Regions from separate parts of the Variovorax sp. Soil_C_39 genome, predicted to be linked through region 2. Evidence: riboswitches for the same ligand, from Rfam matches in the RefSeq annotation. Region 2 holds a riboswitch; the other holds the start of a gene.

Region 1 (3,395 bases), on a different contig from region 2:
GCGGACCTGATGCGCATCTGCGCCGAGATCCGCGAAGAACTCGAGCCCGAGGAGCAGACGCTGGCCACCGCGCGCGCCGTGGCGGCCGGGGAGGCCGAGGCCGCACCGCATCCGGCGCGCCGCATCGCGGGTGCTGTGTACGTGAGCTGCTCGGGGCGCGGCGGCCCGCATTTCGGCGCACCCGGCGCCGAACTGCAGATCGTGCGGCATGCGCTCGGCGACGTGCCGCTGGTCGGCTTCTTCGCGGCCGGCGAGATCGCGCGGCACCGGCTGTATGGGTATACCGGCGTGCTGACGGTGTTTGCGGCTGCCGACTGACCGCGGACGTCCGCGGTCAGTCGGCCCTGGCTCAGCCCACGGCCGCTGCCATGACCCCGCGCGCCGGCCGCGGCATCCCCGTGAACGCAAAGTCCACTTCGGGCGCGAGCCCGGTCACGATGCGCGCGATCGATTTGCCCGATCCGCAGGCATGCGTCCAGCCCAGCGTGCCGTGGCCGGTGTTGAGGTACAGGTTCGGCAGCTTCGTCTTGCCGATCATCGGTACGTTGCTCGGCGTCGCGGGGCGCAGGCCGGTCCAGAACTGCGCCTGTGTGGTGTCGCCCGCGCCGGGGAACAGTTCTTCGACGCGCCGCACGATGGCCTCGCAGCGCACGCGGTTCAGGTCGCGGTCGTAGCCGTTGAGTTCGGCCGTGCCCGCAATGCGCAGGCGGTCGCCCCCCTCGGCGCCCGGCGAGGTGTAGCGCGAGAACACGAGCTTGAATTCGTCGTCCGTGAGCGAGACCTGGTGCGCCTTCGAGGCGTCCTTGACCGGCAGCGTCACCGAGTAGCCCTTGGCCGGATAGATCGGCAGGCGAATGCCGAGCGGTGCCGCGACGACCGGGCTCAGCGAACCCATCGCGAGCACGAACGCATCGCCGCCGATGCGCTGGAAGCGGCCTTCGGAGTCGGTCGCCTCGACATGGTCGAGCCGGCCGCCGGCCTCGCGCAGCGCGGTCACCGTGTGGCTCATGAGGAACTTCACCCCGGCCGCTGCGGCGAGCCTGGCGAGTTCGCGCGCAAAGAGGTTCGCATCGCCCGACTCGTCTTCTGCGGTGTAGGTGGCGCCGGCCAGCTTCGGCCGGATGTGCGCGAGCGCGGGCTCGATGGCCACGGCCTCGTCGGCCGAGATCACCTGCCGCTCGCAGCCCAGCGCGCGCATCTGCTCGGCCGGCGCGAGGGCGGCATCGAACTCCTTCTGGGTCGTGTAGAAGTGCAGGATGCCTTGCGTGCGCTGGTCGTACGCCAGACTGGTGTCGCGGCGCAGCTGCTGCAGCACCTCGCGGCTGTAGGTGCCCAGCCGCACGATCTGCTCGATGTTGTGCCGGGTGCGCGCGGGTGTGCATTCGCGCAGGAACTGCAGGCCCCAGAGCCACTGGCGCATGTCGGCGCGCACGCGGAACAGCAGCGGTGCGTCTTCCTTGCCGAGCCACTGCAGCACCTTGAGCGGGGCGCCCGGATTGGCCCAGGGTTCGGCATGGCTGACCGAGATCTGCCCGCCGTTGGCAAAGCTGGTTTCTGCCGCCGGCGTGGCCTGCCGGTCGATCACGGTCACATCGTGGCCGAGCTGTTGAAGGTAATAGGCCGAGGTCACGCCGAGCAGGCCGGCGCCAAGAACGTTCACGCGCATTTCAGGTACTTCTTTCGAGGTGCGCTTGGATGGCGGCGGGGTCGCTGTGCTTTGCATAGCGAGCAACCGGACGATCGCCGTCCAAGTTGCCGCTCCCCCTGTCCTCGGTACCTGAGAGATTCACCCGCTGCGCCCGCAGCGGGTTTGCTCCTTCGGCGCGTCACGCGGGGTGACGTCTCTCCAGACGGCGTGTCAGTTGGTGCAGTACAGGCCTCTTCGGCCGACCTGAGCGTTTATGGGAGTTTGCGCCTTCGGTGGGACAACGCATGTTGTCCGCTCTCCTGCAGTGGCGCGATTGTATGCCCGGCGGCTTGATCGCTCTGGCCCGATGGGATAATCGCCTGTTCAATCGCCGGGTGGCGATCGTTCCATTTCAGCAGGGGACTCCATGATCCTGGTAACCGGCGGCGCGGGCTTCATCGGCGCCAATTTCGTACTCGACTGGCTCGCGCAGAGCGATGAACCGGTCGTGAACCTCGACAAGCTGACCTACGCGGGCAACCTCGAGACGCTCGCTTCGCGCAAGGGCGATGCCCGGCACATCTTCGTGCAGGGCGACATCGGCGACAGCGCGCTCGTCGATCGCCTGCTGGCCGAACACAAGGTCCGGGCGGTCGTCAATTTCGCCGCCGAATCGCATGTGGACCGCTCGATCCACGGCCCCGAAGACTTCGTGCAGACCAACGTGCTCGGCACCTTCCGCCTGCTCGAATCGGTGCGCGGCCACTGGAATGCGCTGCCCGCCGACCAGAAGGCCGCTTTCCGCTTCTTGCACGTGTCGACCGACGAGGTCTACGGCTCGCTCTCGAAGACCGATCCTGCCTTCACCGAAGACAACAAGTACGAGCCCAACAGCCCTTACTCGGCCAGCAAGGCCGCCAGCGACCACCTCGTGCGCGCCTGGCACCACACCTACGGCCTGCCGGTGCTCACCACCAACTGCTCGAACAACTACGGGCCGTTCCACTTCCCGGAAAAGCTGATCCCGCTGATGATCGTCAATGCGCTGGCCGGCAAGCCGCTGCCGGTGTATGGCGACGGCATGCAGGTGCGCGACTGGCTCTACGTGAAGGACCATTGCAGCGCCATTCGCCGCGTGCTCGAGGCCGGCCGGCTCGGCGAGACCTACAACGTGGGCGGCTGGAACGAGAAGCCCAACATCGAGATCGTCAACACGGTGTGTGCGCTGCTCGACGAACTGCGCCCGCGCGCGGACGGCAAGCCCTACAAGGAACAGATCAGCTACGTCACCGACCGCCCCGGCCATGACCGGCGCTATGCGATCGATGCGCGCAAGCTCGAGCGCGAACTCGGCTGGAAGCCGGCCGAGACCTTCGACACCGGCATCCGCAAGACGGTCGAGTGGTACCTGGCCAACGGCGAATGGGTGCGCAACGTGCAGAGCGGCGCCTACCGCGAATGGGTCGAGAAGCAGTACGACACGAAGGACGCCGCATGAAGCTGCTGTTGCTGGGCAAGGGCGGACAGGTCGGCTGGGAGCTGCAGCGCAGCCTGGCGCCGCTGGGCGAACTCGTCGCGCTCGACTTCGACAGCACCGAGCTTCACGCCGACTTCAGCCGGCCCGAGCAACTCGCCGAGACGGTGCGCAAGGTGCGTCCCGATGTCATCGTGAATGCGGCGGCGCACACGGCCGTCGACAAGGCCGAGAGCGAGCCCGAGTTCGCGCGCAAGCTCAACGCCACCTCGCCGGGCGTCGTGGCCGAGGCCG
Region 2 (3,395 bases):
AGCCGGTCGATCTGCGCCAGGTAGGCATCGAGCACTTCGACGCACGAGACCTCGCGCGAATGGATGGCATGCGAAAGCGCTGTGGCGCTGAGTTCCACGATGGCCGAAGCCACCGGCGCCGGCGTGGCCGATCGGGGTTTGTGCATGCCTCTCCTGCGGAAAAATGACGGGACGAAGTCAGAATAAGCGCCCGCCAGCCATACGACAATCGCCGTTTGTTGCAAGAATCGTTGCGTTTTACGCAAACCTAGGAAGGTTTTCGATGCTGTCCGACCGACTGCAGGACACGGCGCTGCGCTACTTTCTCGAGGTGGTTCGCAGCGGCTCCGTGAGCGAGGCCGCCTCGCGGCTCAGCGTGTCGCCCTCGGCCGTAAGCCGGCAGGTGGCGGCATTGGAAGAACTGCTCGGCGTGCCGCTGTTCGAGCGGCACGCGCGCGGCATGGCGCCCAGCGCCGCCGGCGAACTGCTGGCCGCGCATGCGCGCCGCGGCGCGATGGAGGCCGACCGCGTGGTGTCCGACATCCAGGCGCTGCAGGGTCTGCGCCGGGGCCTGGTGCGCCTGGCCAGTTCGTCCGGCTTCGCCATCGAGTTCCTGCCCGGCGCGATGGCCGAATTCCGTGCCCGCCACCCTGGCATCCTGTTCCACCTCCGCGTGGTGGCGCCGGCCCAGGTAACCGCGGCGGTGCGCAATGGCGACGTGGACATCGGCCTCACCTACAGCCGGGCTGCCGAGCGCGACATCCAGGTGCAGCACATGCAGGCGGCGCCCGTCCACGCGATCATGCGGCCCGACCATCCGCTCGCGCGCTTTTCCACCGTCACGCTGGCGCAGATGCATCCGCATCCGATCGCCCTGCCAGAGCGCGACAACACGGTGCGCCAGTTGTTCGACATCGGCTGCAGCCAGCGGCGGCTGGTGTTCGACCCGGTGCTGGTCAGCAACCATTTCGAGTCGCTCACCAACTTCGTGCTGCACGGCGGCGGCCTGTCGATTTCGGGCGAGGTGACGGTGCGCGACCGTGCGCGGCGCGGCGAGCTGCATGCCGCACCGATCCGCGAGCGCGGCATGAACGGCCGCGCCGTCGAGGTCCAGACCCTCGCCGGACGCACGCTGCCACAGGGCGTCAGCGCCTTTCTCGACCATCTGCGTGCGGAACTGCCGCCGTCCCGCGCGGCCGGCCCGCAGCGCGATCCACTACACTCGCCGGGTCAGGAGAGAGCTTCGCCACGCGAGGCCGCCGAAGGCGCAGGGAACCCCCGAACGCTCAGGCAAAAGGACTGACACAGCGACAGCGAACGCCGTCGCTTCCTTGCTGGAGAGAGGCCGTTGCAGCGCGCGTTTGCGGCGACGGCCCACCGAAGGAGCAAACCCCGATCGTGGGGCGAATCTCTCAGGTAAAGCGGACAGCAGGGGTGGCCCATGGCTTGCGCCATGGAATTCGACTGCCCCTTTGGAGAGTGCCCCGTGGCTGCTTCCGCTGACCAACAACAACCATTGCTCAAGACCCCGCTGCACGACCTGCACGTCGAGCTCGGCGCCCGCATGGTGCCGTTCGCCGGCTATTCGATGCCGGTGCAGTACCCCGCCGGCCTGATGGCCGAGCACCGCCATACGCGCGAGCAGGCCGGGCTGTTCGATATCTCGCACATGGGCCAGTTGCGCCTGGTCGGGCCCGACGCCGCCGCCGCCTTCGAGACGCTGATGCCGGTCGACGTGATCGACCTGGCCCCGGGCAAGCAGCGCTACGGCCTGCTGCTGAACGACGAAGGCGGCATCCTCGACGACCTGATGTTCTTCAACGAGGGGCACGGCTCGCTCTTCGTGATCGTCAACGGCGCCTGCAAGATGGCCGACATCGCGCACATCCAGCAGAAGATCGGCGCACGCTGCGAGGTGCAGCCCCTGCCCGACCACGCGCTGCTCGCGCTGCAGGGGCCGCAGGCCGCCGCGGTGCTCGCAAGGCTCTCGCCCGGCGCCGAGCGCTTCGTGTTCATGACCGGCGGCGCAGTGCAGATCGGCGGCATTCCAGCCTTCGTCACGCGCAGCGGCTACACCGGCGAAGACGGCTTCGAGATCTCGGTCGCCGGCCGTGACGCCGACGCCCTGGCCCGCCTGCTGCTCACCCAGGCCGAGGTCAAGCCGATCGGCCTGGGCGCGCGCAATTCGCTGCGGCTCGAGGCCGGCCTGTGCCTTTACGGCAACGATATCGACACCACCACCACGCCGGTCGAGGCCTCGCTCAACTGGGCGATCCAGAAGGTGCGCCGCGCGGGCGGCGCGCGCGAAGGCGGCTTCCCGGGCGCGGCCCGGGTGCTGGCGCAGTTGGCATCGGCCACGTCGGGCGCGGCCGGCCGCACCGACCACGACACGCTCACGCGCAAGCGCGTTGGCCTGGTGGCGCTCGAGCGCATACCGGTGCGCGACGGCACGGTGCTGCAATCGTTCGAGGGCCAGGACATAGGCCTCGTGACGAGCGGCCTGCTCGGCCCCACGGCCGACCGCCCGGTCGCGATGGGCTACGTGGCCATGGCCTTCGCCGAGCCCGGCACGCGCGTGCAGGCCATCGTGCGGGGCAAGCCCGTTCCGATGGAAGTCTCGGCCATGCCTTTCGTGCCCACGCGCTACTACCGCGGCTGAGCTCGGCATTTCATTTTTTCCACGAGGAGTTTTTTCACATGACCATCAAGTACACCAAGGACCACGAATGGGTCTCGGCCGAAGGCGACGCGGCCACCGTCGGCATCACCGTGCATGCGCAGGATGCGCTCGGCGACGTGGTGTTCGTCGACCTGCCCGACGTGGGCAAGACCTTCGCGCAGGGCGAAGTGGCCGGTGTCGTCGAATCGGTGAAGGCCGCGGCCGACGTGTTCATGCCCGTGTCGGGCGAGATCACCGAAGTGAACGAGGCGCTGCGCGCCGATCCTTCGCTCGCCAACAGCGACCCGCTGGCCGCGGGCTGGTTCTTCAAGGTCAAGCTCAGCGAACCTGCGCAGCTCGACGCGCTGCTCGACGCCGCCTCCTACGACCAGTTCGCAGCCGAGTCCTGATGCACCGCTGAAGACGGGCTGGCCGCACGCGACGCGTCCGGCAGCCCCGCCCTTGCCTTTTCCCCCCGACACCGCCATGCCCACCCCTTCCCTCCCCTCCCTGCAAGAACTCGAGAATGCCGAGGAATTCCTCGCCCGCCACATCGGCATCGATGCGGCCGACGAAGCGCGCATGCTGCCGGTGATCGGCTCGGCCACGCGTGCGGAGCTCATCGACGGCATCGTGCCCGCGGCGATTCGCCGCGCCCGCCCGATGCGGCTGCCGGCGCCCGCCAGCGAAGCGGACGCGCTGGCCGAGATGAAGGCCATCGCGGCGAAGAACAAGGTGTGCAAGAGCTTCATCGGCC

The links. A riboswitch is a leader RNA that binds a small molecule or an ion and turns the genes downstream of it on or off. The one in region 2 is predicted to bind glycine.
Region 1: another riboswitch for glycine. It lies ahead of AC3A6J_RS20520 (D-amino acid dehydrogenase); the one in region 2 lies ahead of gcvT (glycine cleavage system aminomethyltransferase GcvT).

The regions. Positions count from the first base shown of each region.
Region 1 is NZ_JBDGJQ010000008.1:194,425-197,819, reverse strand. It holds gene AC3A6J_RS20525 (FIST signal transduction protein) at 1-318, shown strand, start outside; gene AC3A6J_RS20520 (D-amino acid dehydrogenase) at 350-1,666, opposite strand; glycine riboswitch at 1,755-1,860, opposite strand; glycine riboswitch at 1,864-1,960, opposite strand; gene rfbB (dTDP-glucose 4,6-dehydratase) at 2,055-3,125, shown strand; gene rfbD (dTDP-4-dehydrorhamnose reductase) at 3,122-3,395, shown strand, end outside.
Region 2 is NZ_JBDGJQ010000007.1:275,768-279,162, forward strand. It holds gene AC3A6J_RS19565 (amidase) at 1-146, opposite strand, end outside; partial or broken gene AC3A6J_RS19570 (LysR family transcriptional regulator) at 263-1,165, shown strand; glycine riboswitch at 1,201-1,291, shown strand; glycine riboswitch at 1,304-1,418, shown strand; gene gcvT (glycine cleavage system aminomethyltransferase GcvT) at 1,466-2,638, shown strand; gene gcvH (glycine cleavage system protein GcvH) at 2,677-3,048, shown strand; gene gcvP (aminomethyl-transferring glycine dehydrogenase) at 3,125-3,395, shown strand, end outside.